Regions from separate parts of the Pollutimonas sp. M17 genome, predicted to be linked through region 3. Evidence: predicted binding sites of a transcription regulator. Region 3 holds the regulator's gene; each other region holds the start of a gene.
What was found. Region 3 encodes LexA, which represses DNA repair genes until DNA is damaged. Its sites were predicted from a motif close to ACTGTATNNNNATACAGT; they were not measured.
Positions count from the first base shown of each region.

Region 1: the regulator LexA is predicted to act here: its motif matches at 2,256-2,273, upstream of imuA (translesion DNA synthesis-associated protein ImuA).
Region 2: the regulator LexA is predicted to act here: its motif matches at 3,145-3,162, upstream of recA (recombinase RecA).

Region 1 covers NZ_CP107548.1:2,020,049-2,027,327, forward strand. Annotated here, with positions in the region: gene pbpG (D-alanyl-D-alanine endopeptidase) at 1-117, shown strand, start outside; gene OEG81_RS09620 (NRDE family protein) at 133-921, shown strand; gene OEG81_RS09625 (carboxypeptidase-like regulatory domain-containing protein) at 918-1,388, shown strand; gene ypfH (esterase) at 1,354-2,163, opposite strand; gene imuA (translesion DNA synthesis-associated protein ImuA) at 2,298-3,029, shown strand; gene OEG81_RS09640 (Y-family DNA polymerase) at 2,950-4,434, shown strand; gene OEG81_RS09645 (error-prone DNA polymerase) at 4,454-7,279, shown strand, end outside.
Region 2 covers NZ_CP107548.1:2,165,454-2,172,732, forward strand. Annotated here, with positions in the region: gene OEG81_RS10335 (LysR family transcriptional regulator) at 8-925, shown strand; gene recX (recombination regulator RecX) at 1,450-1,968, opposite strand; gene recA (recombinase RecA) at 1,987-3,057, opposite strand; gene OEG81_RS10350 (response regulator transcription factor) at 3,261-3,950, shown strand; gene OEG81_RS10355 (sensor histidine kinase) at 3,969-5,468, shown strand; gene OEG81_RS10360 (MFS transporter) at 5,731-7,279, shown strand, end outside.
Region 3 covers NZ_CP107548.1:1,627,115-1,634,393, reverse strand. Annotated here, with positions in the region: gene uvrB (excinuclease ABC subunit UvrB) at 18-2,042, opposite strand; gene OEG81_RS07835 (amino acid aminotransferase) at 2,120-3,322, shown strand; gene lexA (transcriptional repressor LexA) at 3,387-4,049, shown strand; gene lon (endopeptidase La) at 4,821-7,279, opposite strand, start outside.

The sequences.
Region 1 (7,279 bases), 390 kb from region 3:
GATAATCGCGACGTCGCCATTGTGCTGCTCAACTCCACGGGCCGCTACTCACGCATCGGCGATGCCGTGCGCATCCGCAATCTGGTTGAAAACAGCAGCAACGTAGCCATGCTGTAAGGTCGCTTCCCGACCATGTGCATTGCCTATCTGGCCATCTCCGCGGATCCGCAGTGGCCCTTGTTCATTGCGGCCAATCGCGACGAGTTCCATCAGCGACCCAGCCTGCCGGCCGCTCCCTGGCGCGACCGGCCCGACGTCATTGCCGGCATGGACTGCCTGGGCGGGGGAAGCTGGCTGGGCATCACCCGGCAAGGCCGGTTTGCCCTGTTGACCAATTATCGCGATCCATCCCGCTTCATGCCCGGCGCGCCGTCGCGCGGCGAACTGGTCAGCCGCTACCTGACGGGCGGCGAACCGCCCGCATCGTATGCGCGGCAGGTCCATGCGGCGGGATCCGACTACAACGGATTCAATCTGATCGCGGGCGACCTGGACGCCGCCTGCTATGTGGGCAACCGGGCCGGCCAGACCGCGCCCCAGCTCCTGCGGCCAGGGCGCTACATCGTATCCAACCATCTTCTGGACACGCCCTGGCCAAAGGCGGAACGCCTGCGGGCCGCGCTCGACTCCTTCCCGCTGAATAGGCTGGAGCAATCGCTGACGCCCATCTTCGAGATACTCAAGGACGGCACGCCCGCCCAGGACCACGTCCTGCCGAACACGGGCCTGACGCTGGAGCGCGAACGGCTGCTCAGCAGCCCTTTCATCGTGAGCCCCGACTACGGCACCCGCTGCTCCACGGTCATTGCCGTGCATGCCAGCGGACGTGTGCTCTTCAGCGAAGTGAGCTACGATGAATCAGGCCTGTCCACCCAACGGCACGACTGGCCTTTTTCCATTGTCTCAAGGAGTGCGCCATGAAAGTTTCCATCTTGGGCATCAGGCCGCCGAAAGCGGTCCTGAACATGGCTCTGGCGACGGCTGTGCTGCTGGCCAGCGGCCTGTACGCCCAGTCCCGCGCCGAGCTTCCCCAAACGCAGATACAGGGCGGCACCGAATACATCAGCGGAGGCTTCGGCCAGGATGAGTCCACCGCCTTGAAGCAGGCCATGAACCAGTGGCCTCTTGCCCTGACGTTTGCCAGCCAGGTTGATGGCAAGGCGGCCTATGCCGGCGAAGTGCAGGTGGTGATCCGCAACGCAAGCGATGCAACCGTCCTGAATGTCGCATCCGACGGCCCGTATTTCCTGGCCCGGCTGGACCCGGGCTCGTACCGTGTTTTCGTCACCTACGACAACCAGACGCAATCAAGGGAAATCACCATCGCTCCAACGGGAACGACTCGCGTGGTGTTCACCTGGAACAGGCCCGCCTCGGGTCCCGATTGACATGTCCTAATGCAAGGTCCTGCCCGGGGGGGGGTGCCGCCGCGGGCGCTTCGCCTTGTTCCTGCAGCGAGCCCAGGGCGTCCTCCCAGTTGCGCAAGGGAACGCAAGTCTGCAAGCGCACTATGGCCTGCTTGATCAGGGCGTCGTGCAATTCATGTCCTATCCTGGAGGCCACATCCAGGGTCGCATCGCCTTGCAGTTCGCCAAGACGGACCAGCGTGGATTCGACATCGTCGACCGAAACCTGCTGGTCGTTGGCGCCATGGAAAAAATGCAACATGGTGGTGGGAGGCGCCGAACTGGGCAGGGCCGCATACAGCCCCGAAAAGGCCAGAACACGGCCAGCCAGATCGGGCCGGGCGTGACTGGCCTCCAGCGCCATCGATGCGCCTTGGGAAAATCCGGCCAGGGCCGTCTGCTGCCCCGTCAAGCCATAGGCGGCCTGTATTTGCCGAACCTGCCCGATAAGGGCCGGCAAGGCCTGGGCGACGCGCTCGGCGTAATTGCTTTCCGACAGGTCGACCGGGTTTATCCAGTGATAGCCCGCTATCCCGTTCCAGCCCGCTGCGGATGCCTGGCTGCCGGCCTGAATGTTTTCAAATGCATAGGGAAGCACGACCATCGCGCGCGGGAAGGCCTGCTTGATGGCTTCGGCCAAGGGGAACAGTTGTCGGGGATCGGCCGACTCGCCATGCAAAAGCACAAAAAGCAATTCGGGCTTTCCTGTCTTGGGTATGAAAATAAAAGGATCCGGAAAGTCCGGCTGCTTCGCCATATCGTTACCTCCTGAAAGCCTGGTCTTGCTTGGCAATCCAAAAATTGTACGCTAGATGGAAAGCGCGTTCGATTAGAGTCCCGGCGTCTTTTACTGTATATTTATACAGTATCGAACATTTGGCACATGCCTCCATGCCTGGTTTTTCTTCGCAACGCCCGGAACACATTCATCCAGCCCTGTGGCGGGGAACCCAGCTTGCCCGCTCGCAGCGCCCCGTCGTTTCCACCGGCTTCGCCGCGCTGGATCGCGAGCTTCCGGGGCAGGGCTGGCCCCTGGGTTCGCTCATCGAGTTCCTGCCCAGCCGGCCCGGCATAGGCGAAATCCATTTGCTGCGGCCAGCCCTGGAGCATCTTTCATCCGAGCGCAGCGTGATCCTGGTGCACCCGCCTTACGAACCCCATTTCCATTGCTGGGTCGACTGGCGGCTTCAGGCGCGGCGCCTGCTATGGGTCAACCCCAAGACCCAGGGCGACGCCCTGTGGGCGGCCGAGCAAATCCTGAAACACAATGCCTGCGCCGCCCTGCTTTGCTGGGCCGGCGCTCCGCATCCGGCCGGCTTGCGCCGCCTGCATCTCGTGGCTCAGCAAAGCGACACGCTTTTCGTGCTGCTGCGTCCGCAAGCCCAGGCCATGCATGCCAGCGCCGCACCCCTGCGCCTGCGGCTGATGCCCGTCGCCCAGGGCATAGAAGCCTTCATTCTCAAGCGGCGCGGCCCTTCCTGCGACAAGCCCGTATCCATTGTCCTGAATCCCGCGCGCGGCACGGCGCCGCGCCCCGAACACCATGAACAGCACGCCTCTCTGGTTCAGCCTGTACCTGCCCACGCACAGCCTGGACGTCCACTTCCCGCGCTGGCCAGCTGAAGCGCGTCCCGCCGCGGTCCTGCTTCAGGACCGGGTCTGCGCCTGCACGCCGGCGGCCCAGGCCAAAGGCGTCAGGCCGGGCATGCGGTCCAGCACCGCGCTGGGATTGGCTCCCGACATCCTGCTGGCCCCCGACCAGGCGCAAGCACGGCACGATCATCTGCAGGAAATCGCCCTTTGCCTCTTGCAATACACGCCCAATGTGGCCTTTTTCGAAGAGAGCGCGCTGCTCCTCGAAGCCGGCGCAAGCCTGAGCCTGTTTCATGGCGCGCGCCGCCTGCACGCACGCATCCGGGCCAGCCTGGACAACATGGGCGTCCGGGCGCGCATCGGCATGGCGCCCACCGCTCTGGGCGCCTGGATGCTTGCCTGCCGCAGCCGGCCCAGTCCGCGCCGCGTCATAAGCCATAAGGCGCTGGCGCGCCGCCTCGACTGCCTGCCTTGTCACGCCCTGCCCGCCGCACGTCCTTTTGGCGACTGGCTGGACGGCATCGCATGCCGCAATCTGGCGCAATTGCGCGCATTGCCCCGCAAGGGGCTCCAGCAGCGCAGCAGCCCCCTGCTGCTGCAGGAACTGGATCAGGCCTACGGAGACGGACGTCAAAGCTTTCCCTGGTTCCAGGCGCCCGAGCGCTTCAATCAGCGATACGAACTGACCGAACACCTGGAGCATTGCAATGCCATTCTTGCGGTCGCGGGCCGCCTGATCGAACAGCTGTGCGGCTGGCTGCATGCCAGGCAACGCGCCGCCCGCGTGCTCGATCTGCGGCTGCATCACGAAAAAGGCCGCCACGCCAGAGCCCCCACCTGTATTGGGTTGCGCCTGTCCGAAGACGCCTGGCTGCCTGAAAATTTCATGGCCGTGCTCGACGAACAATTGCAATCGCTCAGTCTGGAAGCGCCCGTCATTTCGCTCGAGCTTTCCGTTACCCAGGCGCTTTCCCGGCCGGCGGCCAGCCTCAGCCTGTTTCCGGAACCCGAGCAATGGCTGCGCCAGGAGCACCGGATGCTGGACCTCCTGCAAGCCCGGCTGGGACGGGATCGCGTCCTGCACGCCTGCCCCAGCGCCGATTACCGCCCCGAACAGGCCAACCGCTGGCAGGCCGCCACCGCGCGGGACGGCGCGGCGCAGATGCCGCCGGCCTTGTCCGGGCAGGCCCGCCCGTTCTGGCTGCTGCCTCGGGCCGAAAGACTGGACATCCGCAATGACCGGCCCGTCTACAAGCGCAGCGGCCTGCGCCTGATTCTCGGGCCGGAACGCCTGGAAACCGGCTGGTGGGACGCCACCGGACACGAGCAGCGCGATTACTTCATCGCGCAGGACGAACTGGGCGCGCGCTACTGGGTCTACCAGCAGCGCGAGGGCGACGGCCCGGGCTGGTTCCTGCACGGTTTCTTCGGCTGAACCCGGCCTGCCGTTTCCCATGAAAGCCGCCGTTCTTCCCGACTATGCCGAACTGGACTGCCTGTCCAACTTCTCATTCCTGCAAGGCGCCTCGCATCCCGAGGAACTGGTCGAGCGCGCCGCGGAGCTGGGCTACGAAGCCCTGGCGCTCTGCGACGAATGTTCCCTGGCCGGCGTGGTGCGCGCCTGGACCGAGGCCAAAAAACAATCGATCAAACTGATCATCGGCAGCCGTTTCAAGGTGGACGGCATGGAAATCATCGTCCTGGCATGCAACAAAAAAGGCTATGGCGATCTGTCGGAATTGATCACCCTGGCCCGCAGGCGCAGCGAAAAAGGCCGCTACCGCTTAAGCCTGGACGACATCGCCTCGCCGCCATCCGGCTGCGAACACCTTAAGGACCTGCCCGACTGCCTGTGCATACTGAAGCCGGATTACGGCGCCGAAGCCGGCCTGGTGCGCGACCAGGCGACGCGGCTGCTGCGCGTTTTCGCCGGACGCCTCTGGATGGGACTGGGCCTGCTCCACCGGCATGCCGATGCCCTGCACCTGGCCACGCTGCAAGCAACGGCCCGCCGGCTATCGATCCGCCTGGTGGCCATCGGCCAGGTGGAAATGCACAGGCGTTCGCGCCAGCCCCTGCACGATACCCTGGCGGCCATACGCCTGAAGCAGGCCGTGCAGCACTGCGGCTACGATCTCAAGCCCAACGCGGAACATCATCTGCGCAGCCGTGTACGCCTGGCCAATGCCTATCCCGCTCATGCGCTGGAAGAAACCCGCGTCCTGGCCGGACTTTGCACATTCCGCCTGGACGAGATCCGCTATCAATATCCCCGGGAAATCGTGCCCGACGGCATGAGCCCTGCGGCCTACCTGCGCCAGGAGACCTACGCCGGCGCCCACCGGCGCTATCCCAAGGGCATACCCGGCTCCATCAAGAACCAGTTGGAAAGCGAGTTGCTCATTATTGCGGGGCTCGAGTACGAGCCGTATTTCCTGACCGTCTACGATATCGTCACATTCGCGCGGCAACGCAATATCCTGTGCCAGGGCCGCGGCTCGGCGGCGAACTCCGCCGTCTGCTATTGCCTGGGCATCACCGAAGTCGATCCCGAAAACGGCAATGCCCTGTTCGCCCGCTTCATCAGCCAGGCCCGCAGGGAACCGCCCGACATCGACGTGGACTTCGAGCATCAGCGCCGCGAAGAAGTCATTCAGTACATCTATGAAAAGTATGGGCGGCACAGGGCCGCGCTGACCGCCGTGGTCAGCGGCTATCGCACGCGCAGCGTACTGCGCGACACGGGCAAGGCGCTGGGCCTGGATCCCGCGCTGATCGACCGGGTCGCCAAGTCTTTCCACTACTGGGACGGCAAGCAGAATCTGCTGGAACGGATAGCCGAGCATGGCCTGCAGGGCGATTCGCGCATTGCCGGGCTGTGGGCCGGTCTGGCACAGGAACTGATGGGTTTTCCACGGCATTTGTCCCAGCATCCGGGTGGCTTCGTGATCGCGCGCGACAAGCTGTGCCGGCTGGTTCCCATCGAGAACGCCGCCATGCCTGATCGCAGCATCGTCCAGTGGGACAAGGACGACCTGGATGCCATGGGCTTGTTGAAGGTCGACATCCTGGCGCTGGGCATGCTGTCGGCGCTGCACCGCTGCCTTGACCTGGCCAGCCTCCGGCGGGGCCAACCCCTGCTCATGCAGGATATTCCGAACGATGACGAGCCCACCTACCGGATGATCCAGCAAGCCGATACGATAGGCGTGTTCCAGATCGAATCGCGTGCGCAGATGAGCATGCTGCCCCGCCTCAAGCCGGCCGTCTTCTACGACCTGGTGGTCCAGGTGGCCATCGTCCGGCCCGGCCCCATCCAGGGCGGAATGGTCCATCCCTACCTGCGGCGCCGGCAAGAACAGGAAGAGATCGAAAGCCCCACGCCCGCCATCACCAAGGTGCTGAAGCGCACGCTGGGCGTTCCCATCTTCCAGGAGCAAGCCATGCAGATCGCCATGGTGGCCGCCGATTTCACCGCCGACGAAGCCGACCAATTGCGACGCTCCATGGCCGCCTGGAAGCGCAAGGGAGGCATCGATCATTTCCGGCAGCGCCTGGTCGACGGCATGGTACGCAACGGTTGCGACGAAGAATTTGCCCTGCGCCTGTTCCAGCAACTGGAAGGCTTCGGCGAATACGGCTTCCCCGAAAGCCATGCGGCCAGTTTTGCCAAGCTGGCCTACATCAGCGCCTGGCTCAAGCGCCACGAGCCCGAGGCCTTTCTGGCCGCGCTGCTCAATTCGCAGCCCATGGGCTTTTACTCGCCCAGCCAATTGGTGCAGGATGCCAGACGCCACCACGTCAGTGTCCTGCCGGTGGCCATCGAAACAAGTTGCTGGGATGCAAGCCTGGAACCCGACGGCAAACGCCCGGCCGTGCGCCTCGGGCTGAACCAGGTCAAGGGCTTGTCCACGGAAGCCGCCCTGCGCATCGAGGCGGCTCGTCAGGCGCAGGCTTTTTGTTCGGTGCAGGATCTGGCCACCCGCGCGGGCTTGAGCCGCCACGAGATGGATGCCCTGGCCGCCGCCAATGCCCTGCAGGCGCTGAGCGGCCATCGGCGCCAGGCCCGCTGGCAGGCCGCAAGCCAGCCGCTCAAGGGCCTGCTGCACGATGCGCCCATCAACGAAGCCGTCCAGCCCCTGTTGCCCGCCCCCACCGAAGGCCAGGACATCGATGCCGACTATCGTTCCCTGGGCTTGACCCTGGGGCGCCATCCCGTGGCTTTGCTGCGGCCTGCCTTGCAAGCCCGCCGATTCGTGCAGGCGGCCGCATTGGCCGCA
Region 2 (7,279 bases), 540 kb from region 3:
TCCGCCGATGCTTGAAATACGCCATCTGGAAACCTTGAGTGCCATACGCGACGCGGGCAGCCTGCAAGAGGCGGCCGAGCGCCTGCATGTCACCCAGTCCGCGCTGTCGCACCAGTTGCGCGACCTGGAAGTGCGCCTGAAGACGCCTTTGCTCAATCGCCGTACTCGGCCGGCCCGGCTGACCACGGCCGGCCTGCGCATCCTGGCGCTGGCCGACCAGATACTGCCCCAGGTCAAGGCCACCGAGCGCGAATTGCAGCGGCTGGCCGCGGGCCGGACCGGCCGGCTGCACGTGGCGATAGACTGCCATTCCTGTTTTCAGTGGCTGCTGCCGGCGCTGGACGCCTTCCGGCATGATTGGCCCGATGTCGAACTGGACCTGTCCGCCGCCTTCTCCTTCGCTCCCCTGCCCGCGCTGGTGCGCGGCGACCTGGACGTGGTCGTGACGTCGGACCCGCAAGCCATCGAGGCCATCGAATACCTGCCGCTGTTCCGCTACGAATTGATGCTGGCCGTGGCGGCCGCCAATCCCTTGTCGCAGTACAAATACATAGAACCGTATCAACTGGCCGACCAGGTTCTCATCACCTATCCCGTCGAACGCCAGCGCCTGGATGTCTTCACCGCCTTTCTGGACCCGGCCGACATCGAGCCGGCGGCGCTGCGCAAGGCCGAACTGACGCCCATGATCGCGCAACTGGTCGCCAGCCAGCGCGGCGTGGCGGCGCTGCCCAATTGGGCGCTGACTGAATATCTGGACCAGGGCTGGTTGCGCTTGTGTCACCTGGGCACACAAGGCGTGTGGCGAACCTTGTATGCGGCGGTGCGTGGTGAAGACGTGCAGGCCGACTACCTGCAAGCGTTCATAAAGCAGGCGCGGGACACTTGCTTCAAGACCCTTACGGGCATCAAGGCGGTGCGCTAGCGTATTTTCGGTTCAGGTTTACCGCTATATGGCTTGTAAGCGTGTGGGCTTAGCCTGTACAACCGCTTATACAACCGGCGCGGCAGGCGCGCGAGGCCGGGACGGCGCAAGACCCATTCCAGCAGCACAGGCGCCACATAAAAAGGCCAAGCACAAAAACCGCCCCAGCGGCGCCTCTAACGTAAAGCACTGCAGCGGGGCGGGTGGCGGGAGCCGGACGCGGCGACTTTCGGGGCCGAGCAAGCCGTCGGCGAACGCAGCCCGAAGGGGCGCAGGAGCCAGGCGCAGCGGCGTTCGGCGCGCAGGGCGCCGAACCGGCCACGAGGAGCAAGGCCGGCTCCCGCCACCCGGCACGCGTCAGAGAATACCTTGCTCGGAACTCGCCCCGCAGTCCATAGTGGCACCGTCGCACACAAGAAGCTCGCGTCAGAGAGCACCTCACACGGATCTTGAATCGCCACTGAAGCCACTGAATATCGCCCCGGCAGAACCAACACGTACGTAGCACCTGAACCGAAAAGGCGCTAGCGGGAGGCATGCGGAATGCTGCCCAGTATGCGGCGCACGCATTCGGAGGAAAAACCGCGCGAGGCCAGGAAACGGAATTGCCTGGCATAGTCTTTTGCATCGACGGGCAGGCTGGCGAATTTCTTTTCCCAGACGGCTTGCGCGCGTTCCTGTTCGCTGCCCTGCAATTGCCGGCCCAGGTCGGCAATGGCCGCGTCGCCCAGCCCATGTTGCTTGAGCTCTTGCAGGATAAGGCCGGCGCCCTGCCGGGGCGCGCGCCTGTGAACCAGGCTCTGGGCAAAACGCTGGTCGGAAAGCCAGTTTTCGCGCTCCAGATCGTCGAGCAAGCGCTCAAGCTGTTCGGGGCTTTCGGCATGCGGCGCAAGCTTGCGCTGCAATTCGCGGCGGGAATGCTCGCGCCTGGACAGATAGCCGATGGCGCGGGCCTTCAGTGTGGGCCCCGCCTTCTGCTGTTTACGTTCGGGCGGAGAGCCGGCGTCGGACAGCGTTTCGAAACCGTCGTCGTTCGTGTGCATGGCGCCCCGCCCCGCTCTTTAGGCCTCGGGTTCGGCGCTGGGAACCGCCGCCTTGCTGACGGTGGCGGCGGCTTGCGGAATGACGCCCAATTGCTCGCGAACCCGGTTTTCGATCTCGAAGGCCATTTCAGGATGTTCTTTCAGGTATTCGCGGACATTGTCCTTGCCCTGACCGATACGGGTGCCGCTGTAGCTGAACCAGGCGCCGGCCTTGTCCACGATGCCCGCCTGCACGCCCAGGTCGATGATTTCGCCCTCGCGCGAGATGCCGGCGCCGTACATGATGTCGAACTCGGCCTGCTTGAACGGAGGCGCCACCTTGTTCTTGACCACCTTGACGCGGGTTTCGTTGCCCACGACCTCGTCGCCCTTCTTGATGGCGCCGATGCGGCGGATGTCGAGCCGCACCGAGGAATAGAACTTGAGCGCGTTCCCGCCCGTGGTGGTTTCGGGGTTGCCGAACATGACGCCGATCTTCATGCGGATCTGGTTGATGAAGATGACCATGCAGTTGGCGCGCTTGATGGTGGCGGTCAGCTTGCGCAGGGCCTGGCTCATGAGGCGGGCTTGCAGGCCCGGCAGCGAGTCGCCCATGTCGCCTTCGATTTCGGCCTTGGGCGTCAGGGCCGCGACCGAGTCGATGACGATGAGGTCGACCGAACCCGAGCGCACCAGCGCATCGGTGATTTCCAGGGCCTGTTCGCCGGTATCGGGCTGGGAAATGAGCAGGTCGGACAGATTGACGCCCAGCTTGGAGGCGTACTGGACGTCGAGCGCGTGCTCGGCGTCGACGAAGGCGCAGGTGCCGCCGATTTTTTGCATTTCGGCGATGACCTGCAGGGTGAGCGTGGTCTTGCCGGACGATTCGGGGCCGTAGATTTCGATGACGCGGCCGCGCGGCAGGCCGCCCACCCCCAGTGCGATGTCCAGCCCGAGCGAGCCGGTGGAGACGACCTGGATATCGTGCTCGACAGTGTCGTCGCCGTAGCGCATGACCGAGCCTTTGCCAAATTGCTTTTCAATCTGGGATAAGGCGGCGGCCAGTGCCTTGCTGCGTTCGCCGGCGGCTTTGCTGTTCTTGTCGTCCATGTGGTGGATCCTTGGCTGAAAAACGATGAATTGATGAAAGCGCGCTGACGCGGCCATGGAATGGAATAGATTATTGCATCAAATTATACTGTATAAATACACAGATAATCAAAAAGCACATCGTAATCCCTGACTATCCGCTGCCCAGTGAACGTGCAAGAATAGGCCTTACCGCAACCCGACCCAGCCCCAGCCCGCACGACATGCGTATTCTTATCGCCGAGGACGACAGTATTCTTGCCGATGGACTTTCACGTTCATTGCGATACGACGGCTATGCGGTCGATGTCGTCAACGACGGCTCCAGCGCCGATTCCGCCCTGCAGCTGCAAAGCTTCGACCTGCTGATCCTGGATCTGGACCTTCCCCAGATGCACGGGCTGTCGGTGCTGCGCCTGCTGCGCCAGCGCCAGATGCCGATACCCGTCCTTATTTTAACGGCGGCCGACACCGTCGAACAGCGCGTCAAGGGACTGGACCTGGGCGCCGACGACTACATGGCCAAGCCGTTTGCGCTGACCGAACTCGAGGCCCGCGTGCGCGCCCTGACGCGCCGCAGCGCCGGCGTCAGCACCACGCAGCTGCGCTACAAAAGGCTCAGTTTCGACCTGAACGGACGCACGGCGCGCATCGACGACCAGCCGCTGGAGCTCTCGGCGCGCGAAACCAGCCTCCTGGAGATCTTTCTTTCCCGTTGCGGCCGCATGATCAGCAAGAACCAGTTCGTCGACCTGCTTTGCGAGTGGGGCGAAGAAGTCACGCCCAACGCCATCGAGGTCTACATCCACCGCCTGCGCAAAAAGATCGAACCCAGCGGCGTCAAGATCGTCACCGTCCGAGGCCTGGGCTATTGCCTGGAACCCGAAAATCGCAATGATTCCGTGGCCGCGTGAATCCGCGCGCCTGCCCGCATGCTGATCGATCCGCAGGTCCTGAAGGATACCGATAGCTCGCCTTCTGAAAGCAAGGCCTTTCTGGGGCTGTTCCGGCGCAAGAAGCGCCACCGGGCGCTGCTGAACAAGATCATGATCTGGATGTTCGGTCCGCTGTTCCTGCTCTGGACCATAGGGCTGGTCATCACCTACTTCATTGCGCAGAACATTGCCAACGCACCCTACGACCGCACCCTGGCGGATCATCTGCGCCTGCTCAAGCACGAGGTGGAACAGCAGAAGATACTGGAAGGCATCCAGCTGTCCGCCTCGGCCATCACCATCCTGCAGGGCGACCCCACCCAGCTGATCCGCTGGGAGATCCGCGATGCCAACGGCAACTCCATGGGCGGTAACGGCAGCATTCCCCTGCCTGAAACCTGGACCTACGAAGAAGACAAGATACGATTCCGCAACGAAAGCTACGATGGCCACAGTGTCCGGGTTGCCTACATCTGGGGCGGGCGGGACGCCGGCGGCCTGCCCTTCCTGACCATTGTGGCCCAGTCCAACGAGATGCGCGCCACCCTGCAGCAGGAAATCCTGACCGGCATGCTCACGCCTCAGCTCATCGTCCTGCCCCTGGCCGCCTTGCTGGCCGGCCTGGGCCTGACCCAGGGCCTGGAGCCCCTGAGCCTGCTCCAGGAACGCATACGGGCGCGTCGCGCCAACGATATGTCGCCCATCAGCGCGGAGCTGGCGCCCGCCGAGATCGTGCCGTTGGTGGCCGCCATGAACAGCCTGCTGGCACGGCTGGCGGCCACCAACGAAACGCAAAGGCGATTCGTGGCCAATGCCGCCCACCAGTTGAAGACGCCCCTGGCCGGCATGCGCACCCAGGCCGAGCTGGCCATGCGCGAGCAGTCTCCCGAAAAACTGGATGAGAGCCTGCGCCAGCTGGTGCTGGGCTCCCAGCGGGCGACCCGGCTGGTCAACCAGTTGCTTTCCCTGGCGCGGGCGGAAAGCGCCGAGAATCCCGTCCTGCGCCTGGCCGACGACGTCGACCTGAATGCGCTGGCCGAGCGGCAAACCCTGGGCTGGGTCGACACGGCCCTGAAAAAAGACATCGACCTGGGCTTCGAGCGGGCGCCGGCATCCATGCACGTGTCGGGCGACAATCTGATGCTGGCCGAGATGCTGAACAACCTGATCGAGAACGCCATGCTCTATACCCCCGAGTCCGGCTGGATCACCATCCGGGTGGGCGGCGACGCGCTCTCGGCATACATCGAGGTGGAGGACTCGGGCCCCGGAATCGCCCCCGAAGACCGCGAGCGCGTCTTCGACCGGTTTTTCCGGGTGCTGGGAGGCAGCACCGACGGCAGCGGCCTGGGATTGTCCATCGTCAAGGAAATCGCCGAGCAGCACAACGCCGGGGTCGCCTTCATGCCCACGGGAAATCGCGGCGGCAAAGCCGGAGGGACATGCCTGCGCATCACCTTCAATCGGATCAAGACGACCACCATCCTGCCCGCTTGAGAATATGAAGGAGACATCTGCATGCACGATCGGGCCATGACGGACCGCTATGATCCCGCTTTTGCGTTACATGAAGTAACCAAAGAGCGGCGGCGTTCAACTTGTTGTCAGCCTGGCGTCAGGAGCTTCGCATAACGTACGCTTGCCCGATAAAAGATCCGCAAGGACGATATCTCACTGGGAGACAAACATGAACATCACCACCATGGGAAGGCCGCCCGAGGCGGTGCCGGTGGGCGCGCCGGCCGCGACGAACAGGCCGATGACCCCTGAAGAGCGGCGGGTCATTTTCGCGTCATCGCTGGGCACCGTCTTCGAGTGGTACGACTTCTATCTATACGGCTCGCTGGCGGCCATCATCGCCGCCCACTTCTTCTCGGGCGTGAATCCCACGGCGGGCTTCATTTTCGCCCTGCTGGCCTTCGCGGCCGGGTTTGCCGTCCGGCCCTTCGGCGCACTGGTCTTCGGCCGCCTGGGCGACCTGGTGGGCCGCAAATACACCTTCCTGATCACCATACTGATCATGGGCCTGTCCACTTTCCTGGTCGGCGTGCTGCCCTCGTATTCCTCCATAGGCATGGCGGCGCCGGTGATACTGATCGTCCTGCGCCTGCTGCAGGGCCTGGCGCTCGGCGGGGAATACGGCGGCGCGGCGACCTATGTGGCCGAGCATGCCCCGCAAAATCGACGCGGCTTCTATACCAGCTGGATACAGACCACCGCCACCATGGGCCTGTTCCTGTCGCTGCTCGTCATCCTGGGCATACGCACCTCGCTCAGCGAGGAAGCCTTCATGGAATGGGGCTGGCGCATCCCCTTCCTGATCTCGGTGGTCCTGCTGGGCATCTCGGTGTGGATACGGATGCGACTGAACGAGTCGCCGGCCTTCCGGAAGATGAAGGCCGAAGGCAATGGCTCCAAGGCGCCCATCAAGGATTCTTTCGGCAAGTGGAGCAATCTGAAGATCGTGCTGCTGGCCCTGTTCGGCCTGACCGCCGGGCAGGCCGTGGTCTGGTATACCGGCCAGTTCTACGCCCTGTTCTTCCTGACCAAGACGCTGGCCATCGAAGCCAATACCGCCAACATCATGATCGCGATGGCGCTGCTGCTGGGCACGCCCTTCTTCGTCGTCTTCGGCGCGCTGTCCGACCGGATCGGCCGCAAGCCCATCATCATGGCGGGCTGCCTGATCGCCGCCCTGGCCTATTTCCCGGTGTTCAAGGGCATTACTCATTTCGCCAATCCGGCCCTCGAGAAAGCGCAGGCCACCGCGCCGGTCACCGTCATCGCCGATCCGGCCACCTGCTCGTTCCAGTTCAATCCCGTGGGCGTGTCGTCCTTCACCAGTTCCTGCGACATCCTGAAAGCCTTCATGGCCAGCAATTCGGTGAACTACGACAACCAGGCCGCGCCCGCCGGCAGCGTCGCCAAGGCCCGCATCGGCCAGGACGAGTTCGTATCGTTTGAAGGCCAGCACCTGAACAAGGCCGATTTCGCGGCAAGGTCGGCGGAATTGAAGAAATCGCTGACCGATGCCATACGCAGCCATGGCTATCCCGCCAAGGCCGACCCCTCGCAGATCAACTACATCATGGTGGTGCTGCTGCTGACCTTCCTGGTCGTGCTCGTCACCATGGTCTACGGTCCCATCGCAGCCATGCTGGTCGAGATGTTCCCCACGCGCATACGCTATACCTCCATGAGCCTGCCCTACCACATCGGCAACGGCTGGTTCGGTGGCTTTCTGCCGCCGGTCGTATTCGCGGTGGTGGCGGCGACCGGCAATATCTACGACGGCTTGTGGTACCCCA
Region 3 (7,279 bases):
TCGTCGACCAGAACGGTTCACGAAAGCAAGGCTTTTTGCTTGAGCCGGTTCAGCGAGTCCCGCGCGGCGGCCGCCTGCTCGAATTCCAGATTCTTGGCATGATCCATCATCAGCTTTTCCAGCCGGCGGATCTCCCTGGCCAGCGACTTGTCGTCGCGCAATACCTCGGGCGCAATATCGTCGACGGCCGATGCCGCTTCGGGCGCCACCATCACACCATCGATCATCTCACGCACCGCCTTGCTGACGCTGCGCGCCGTGATGCCGTGCTTGGCATTGAATTCCAGTTGCTTGACGCGCCGCCTCTCCGTCTCGTCCATGGCCCGGCGCATGGAGTCGGTGATCCGGTCGGCATACAAGATGGCTCGTCCGTTCAGGTTGCGCGCGGCCCGGCCCATGGTCTGGATCAGGCTGCGCTCGGATCGCAGGAATCCCTCTTTGTCGGCATCCAGGATGGCCACCAGCGATACTTCCGGAATGTCCAGGCCTTCGCGCAGCAGGTTGATGCCCACCAGCACATCGAATACCCCCAGCCGCAGGTCGCGGATGATCTCCACCCGCTCCACGGTATCGATGTCCGAGTGCAGATAGCGCACCTTCAGGCCGTTCTCGGTCAGGTAATCGGTCAGGTCTTCCGACATGCGCTTGGTCAGGGTCGTGACCAGCACCCTCTCCTGCCGGGCCACCCGCTTCTTGATTTCGCCGAGCAGATCGTCGACCTGCGTCAGCGCCGGCCGCACCTCCACCTCGGGGTCGACCAGGCCCGTGGGCCGGACCACCTGCTCGACCACATTGTCGGCATGCTCCTTTTCGTAGGTGGATGGCGTGGCGGATACGAAGACGCACTGGCGCATGCGCTGCTCGAACTCCTCCAGCTGCAGCGGCCGGTTGTCCATGGCCGACGGCAGGCGGAAGCCGAACTGAACCAGCGTCGACTTGCGTGAGCGGTCTCCCCGGTACATGGCGCTCAGCTGGCCCATGGTGACATGGCTTTCGTCGATGAACATCAATGCATCGGCGGGCAGGTAGTCGATGAGCGTGGGCGGCGGTTCGCCGGGCAAGGCGCCGGACAGATGGCGGGAATAATTCTCGATACCCTTGCAGAAACCCAGTTCCTGCAGCATTTCCAGGTCGAAGCGGGTGCGCTGCTCCAGCCGTTGCGCTTCCACCAGCTTGCCGTCGGCCGTCAGCGCGGCCAGGCGCTCGCGCAGCTCCATCTTGATGGTCTCGATGGCGCGCAGCACGGTCTCGCGCGGCGTGACGTAGTGGGAGCTGGGGAAAACGGTGAAGCGCGGAATCTTCTGCTTGACCTTGCCCGTCAATGGATCGAACATCTCCAGCGTCTCGATCTCGTCGTCGAACAAGGTGATGCGCAAGGCCAGCTCGGCATGCTCCGCCGGGAAGACATCGATGATCTCGCCGCGCGCCCGGAAATTGCCCCGGACGAATTCCACGTCGTTGCGTTCATACTGCATGGCCACCAGGCGGCCCAGCAACTCCTGCCGGGCGATGCGGTCGCCGGTGCGCAGGGTCAGCACCATGGCATGGTAATCGCCGGGATTGCCGATGCCGTAGATGCACGACACGGTACCCACGATGACCGTGTCGCGCCGCTCCAACAGGCTTTTGGTGGCCGACAGCCGCATCTGCTCGATGTGTTCATTGATGGACGAATCCTTTTCGATGAACAGGTCGCGCGCCGCCACATAGGCCTCGGGCTGATAGTAGTCATAGTAGGAAACGAAATATTCGACCGCATTGTTGGGGAAGAATTCGCGCATTTCGGCATACAACTGCGCCGCCAGTGTCTTGTTGGGCGCCAGCACGATGGCCGGGCGCCCCGTGCGGGCGATGACATTGGCCATGGTATAGGTCTTGCCCGAACCGGTGACGCCCAGCAGAGTCTGGTACATCAACCCATCGTCGATGCCCTCGACCAGCGCGTCGATCGCCGTGGGCTGATCGCCCGCCGGGGGATAGGGCTGATACAGCTGGAATGGACTGTCGGGGTATTCTATGAAGCCGGGCGCGGGAGCGTTCATGCTGGACACTTTCAGGGTAAACCCCTTATTATCACACTAATGTTTCGAGTTTCTCTTCCCACCCTTACTCCCTCAAAATGAAATCTCTCTTCGAATCCGTCGAACTCGCTCCGCGCGACCCCATCCTAGGCCTGAACGAACAATATAACGCGGATACCCGAACCGGCAAGGTCAATCTTGGCGTGGGCGTGTACTACGATGACGAAGGGCGGATTCCCCTTCTGGACGCGGTCAGCAAGGCCGAAACGGCGCGCATCGAAGCGCATGCCGCGCGCGGCTACCTGCCCATCGAAGGCATACCCGGCTACAACAAAGGCGCGCAAACCCTGCTGCTGGGCGAAGGCTCGCCCCTTATCGCGGCGGGCCGCGTGCTGACCGCCCAGGCATTGGGCGGCACGGGCGCCCTGAAGATCGGCGCCGATTTCCTGAAGCAACTGCTGCCGGGCTCCAAGGTCGTCATCAGCAACCCCAGCTGGGAAAACCACCGCGCCCTGTTCGAGCGCGCCGGTTTCACCGTGGAAACCTATCCTTACTACGACGCCGCCACGCATGGCCTGGACTTCGAAGGCATGCTGGCTTCGCTGCAAGCGCTGCCCGAGCAGACCATCGTCGTCCTGCACGCCTGCTGCCACAACCCCACGGGTGTGGACCCCAGCTTCGAGCAATGGCAGCAGATCGTCGAAGCCGTCAAGGCCCGCAATCTCGTGCCCTTCCTAGACATCGCCTATCAGGGCTTCGGCGACGGCCTCGAAGAAGACGCATCGGTCGTCCGCCTGTTCGCGCAGCACGACCTGACCATGTTCATCAGTTCGTCCTTTTCCAAGTCCTTCTCGCTGTACGGCGAGCGCGTCGGCGCGCTGACCCTGGTTTCGTCCAGCAAGGAAGAAAGCGGCCGCGTGCTCAGCCAGCTCAAGCGCGTGATCCGCACCAACTACTCCAACCCGCCCACGCACGGCGGCACCGTGGTCGCCACGGTGCTGAACACGCCCGAGCTCTACAGCCTGTGGACAAACGAGCTGGCCGCCATGCGCGAACGCATCCGCAGCATGCGCGTGCAATTGGTCGAAAAGCTCAAGTCCCACGGCGTCACCCAGAACTTCGATTTCGTCCTGGCCCAGCGCGGCATGTTCTCATACTCGGGCCTGACCGCCGAACAAGTGGACCGCCTGCGCGATGAACATGGCGTGTACGCGGTCAGCAGCGGACGCATCTGCGTTGCCGCGCTGAACAGCCGCAATATCGACTACGTGGCGGCCTCGATCGCCAAAGTCCTGGCTTAAGGCTTGATCTTTCACTGAAAGTATTGCAGAATCCAGACTGTATAAAAACACAGTCTGGATTGCCATGGCCGTCAAGCTTACCGAGCGTCAGCAGCAAATACTCGAACTCATACGCAGCGAAATCACCCGCAGCGGCTTTCCGCCGACGCGGGCCGAAATCGCGCGCGCCCTGGGCTTCAAATCGGCCAACGCCGCCGAAGACCATCTGAAGGCACTGGCCAGGAAAGGCGCCATCGAGCTTACGGCAGGCGCCTCGCGGGGCATACGGCTGGTCGATCCCGACCTGCCGGCCGACAGGTCCTCCAGCATGCTGGAAACCGCCAGCAGCGCCCTGTCGCAGTTGCTGGTGCCCCTGGTGGGCCGCGTGGCGGCGGGCAATCCCATTCTTGCCGCCGAACACGTCGAACGCGAAATCGGCATCGAACCCGCGCTGTTCAGCCAGACTCCCGATTACCTTCTTCGCGTACGCGGTTTAAGCATGCGCGACGCGGGCATCCTGGACGGCGACCTTCTGGCGGTCAAGAAATCGCCCGACGCGCGCAACGGCCAGATCGTCGTGGCCCGCCTGGGCGACGAGGTCACCGTCAAGCGCTTCTCCCGCGACGGCCGGGTCATCCAGCTTCTGCCCGAAAACCCCGATTTCCAGCCCATCGTCGTTTCGGCCGAAGACGAATTCTCGCTGGAAGGCATCGCCGTGGGCTTGATACGGGATACGCCGCTGCAGTAAGGGTGCGGGCGCGTTGGCTGGCGTCTTGGCCAAGACGCCATGGAAGAGTAGCGACGTTGGCTCGGAAGACAAGCGGTGTCTGCAGGCATGGCTGGCCCGGCTAAACGCGTTGCGGTCCTGGCAAGCCAGGACTTCCCGCGCAGGCCCTTCGTTTTGGGGCGACCGCGAAACTCGCAACGTTGGCAGCCCCCCGGGCTGCCAACACCCTTGTTGCTCGAGCAGGCGCGGTCTTGCCTCCCCAAAACGAAGGGCCTGCGCGGCGCACGCGTAAACCGCCGGGCCAGCCATGCCTGCAGACACCTTCCATTGATCGGCCAGGCCCATTATTGCCCAAAGTGATTGGATACTATCGATCCGAGGTGCTTGGATTCGTTCGAGCCGTCTATTGGCCGACCGGCTCATGAACGCTGGATACCACAAGCACTTCACAGATTGCACGGCGCTCATAGTGAATCCCGACGTCTGAACGGTGAAATCGTCCTAAGCTATCAACACCCTTTTCAGAGTCCCTTCCGATCCATTTCATCTATATTCGCGCGTATCGCAAGTTTCATCGTCTGATCGCTACATGACTCAAGCGCAGCCCCACCCACCTGCGCTGATGCAAGCAAGCAGACAGCAAGCACGCCCAGCGATTAGACCTAACGAAACAGGCACAAGAAAAAGAAAAGGGCTGAGCCCCGTGCAATACAGAACTCAGCCTTGACTACAGCCTTCAGCGTCAGCGGCCCAGGCGGCGGCTTCAAAAGACGCCCCCGGGATCGACAAGCATCAATGCTTCATGACGCCACCCGACGATTCACCGACCTGCTTCGCGCTGGCGACCGCTTCCGCCGCCAGACGGGCGACTTCCTCGTCCGACAACGGCGTAGGCATGTTCTGCAAGGCGACCTCTAGCACCCGGTCTATCCAGCGCACCGGGATGATCTCCAGGTGGTTCTTCACATTATCCGGAATATCCGCAAGATCCTTCACGTTTTCTTCCGGAATCATCACCACCTTGATCCCGCCGCGATGGGCCGCCAGCAGCTTTTCCTTCAGGCCGCCGATGCCCAGGACCTCTCCGCGCAACGTGATTTCGCCCGTCATGGCCACGTCGGCGCGCACCGGTATGCCCGTCAGTGCCGACACCATCGCCGTCGTGATGGCGATACCCGCCGAAGGGCCGTCCTTGGGGGTTGCGCCTTCCGGGAAGTGCACGTGCAGATCGCGCTTCTCGAAAGCCGTATTGGCAATGCCCCACTTCTGCGCCCTGGCGCGCACAACCGTGCGTGCCGCCTCGACCGATTCCTTCATGACGTCGCCCAGCGAGCCCGTGCGCACCACCACGCCCTTGCCCGGCATGTCGGCCACCTCGATGGTCAGCAGATCGCCGCCCACCTCGGTCCAGGCCAGGCCGGTAACCTGACCCACCTTGTTTTCCTTCTCGGCCATGCCGAAACTGAAACGCCGCACGCCCAGGAAATCGCTCAGGTTCTCGGAGGTGACCGTGACACGTTCCAGCGCCTGCGCGGGCGCTGCCTTGCGCCGGCCGCCGGAGCGCACCGTGGGATTCGCGCCCAGCAGCTTCTTCACGACCTTGCGGCAGATCTTGCTGATCTCGCGTTCCAGCGCCCGGACACCCGCTTCACGCGTGTAGTAGCGCACGATGTCGCGCACCGCCGATTCCTCGATGGTGATCTCGCCTTCCTGCACGCCGTTGTTCTTCATCAGCTTGGGCAGCAGGTGATCGAAGGCGATATGCACCTTTTCGTCTTCGGTGTAGCCCGACAGACGTATGACTTCCATGCGGTCCAGCAGGGCCGGCGGAATGTTCAGCGTATTGCTGGTGGCCACGAACATGACGTCGGACAAGTCGAAATCGACCTCGATGTAGTGGTCCTGGAAGGTGTGGTTCTGTTCCGGATCCAGCACCTCCAGCAAGGCCGAGGACGGATCGCCGCGGAAGTCCGCACCCATCTTGTCGATTTCGTCCAGCAGGAACAAGGGGTTGCGCACGGACACCTTGGCCATGTTCTGCAGGATCTTGCCCGGCATGGAGCCGATGTAGGTGCGGCGGTGGCCGCGGATCTCGGCCTCGTCGCGCACGCCGCCCAGGGCCATGCGCACGAACTTGCGATTGGTCGCGCGCGCGATGGACTGCCCCAGCGAGGTCTTGCCCACGCCGGGAGGCCCGACCAGGCACAGGATGGGCGCCTTGAGCTTGTCGACGCGCTGCTGTACGGCCAGGTATTCGATGATGCGCTCTTTCACCTTCTCCAGGCCGTAGTGATCGGCGTCGAGCACGTCTTCGGCATTGGAAATGGAGTTGTTGATGCGGCTTTTCTTGCGCCAGGGCAAGCCGATGAGCGTATCGATGTAATTGCGCACGACCGTGGCTTCGGCCGACATGGGCGACATCAGCTTGAGCTTCTTGAGCTCGGCATCGGCCTTCTTCTGGGCTTCCTTGGGCAGTTGGGCCGCGGTGATCTTCTTTTCGAGTTCCTCGATGTCGGCGCCGTCCTCGCCTTCGCCCAGCTCCTTCTGAATGGCCTTGACCTGCTCGTTCAGATAGTAGTCGCGCTGGCTCTTTTCCATCTGCTTCTTGACCCGGCCGCGTATGCGCTTTTCGACCTGCAGGATGTCGATTTCGGACTCAAGCTGCGACAGCAGGCTTTCCAGGCGTTCGGCGGTGCCCGTGACTTCGAGCATCTTCTGCTTCTGCTCGAGCTTCAGGGGCAAATGGGCCGAGATCGTGTCGGCCAGGCGGCCGGCATCGTCGATGCCCGTAAGGGATGTCAGGATCTCTTGCGGAATCTTCTTGTTCAGTTTGACGTATTGCTCGAACTGGGCCACCACCGCGCGGCGCAGGGCCTCGGATTCGGGGCCTTCGCCCGTTTCGGGCTCGACCGGCACCACGACCGACATGAAGTGTGTTTCGGCCTCGGTGACCTTCTGGATACGCGCGCGTTGCAAGCCTTCCACCAGCACCTTGACGGTGCCGTCGGGCAGCTTGAGCATTTGCAGGATGCTGGCAACGCAACCGATGTCGTAAAGATCTTCGGGAGTGGGATCGTCCTTGCCGGCGGACTTCTGCGCCACCAGCATGATGTTGTTGCCCGATTCCATGGCCAGCTCCAGGGCCTTGATGGAACGCGGACGGCCAACAAACAGAGGAATCACCATGTGCGGAAATACCACCACGTCGCGCAAGGGCAACAGCGGCAAGTCCGTGGGTTCTGAAGTAAGAA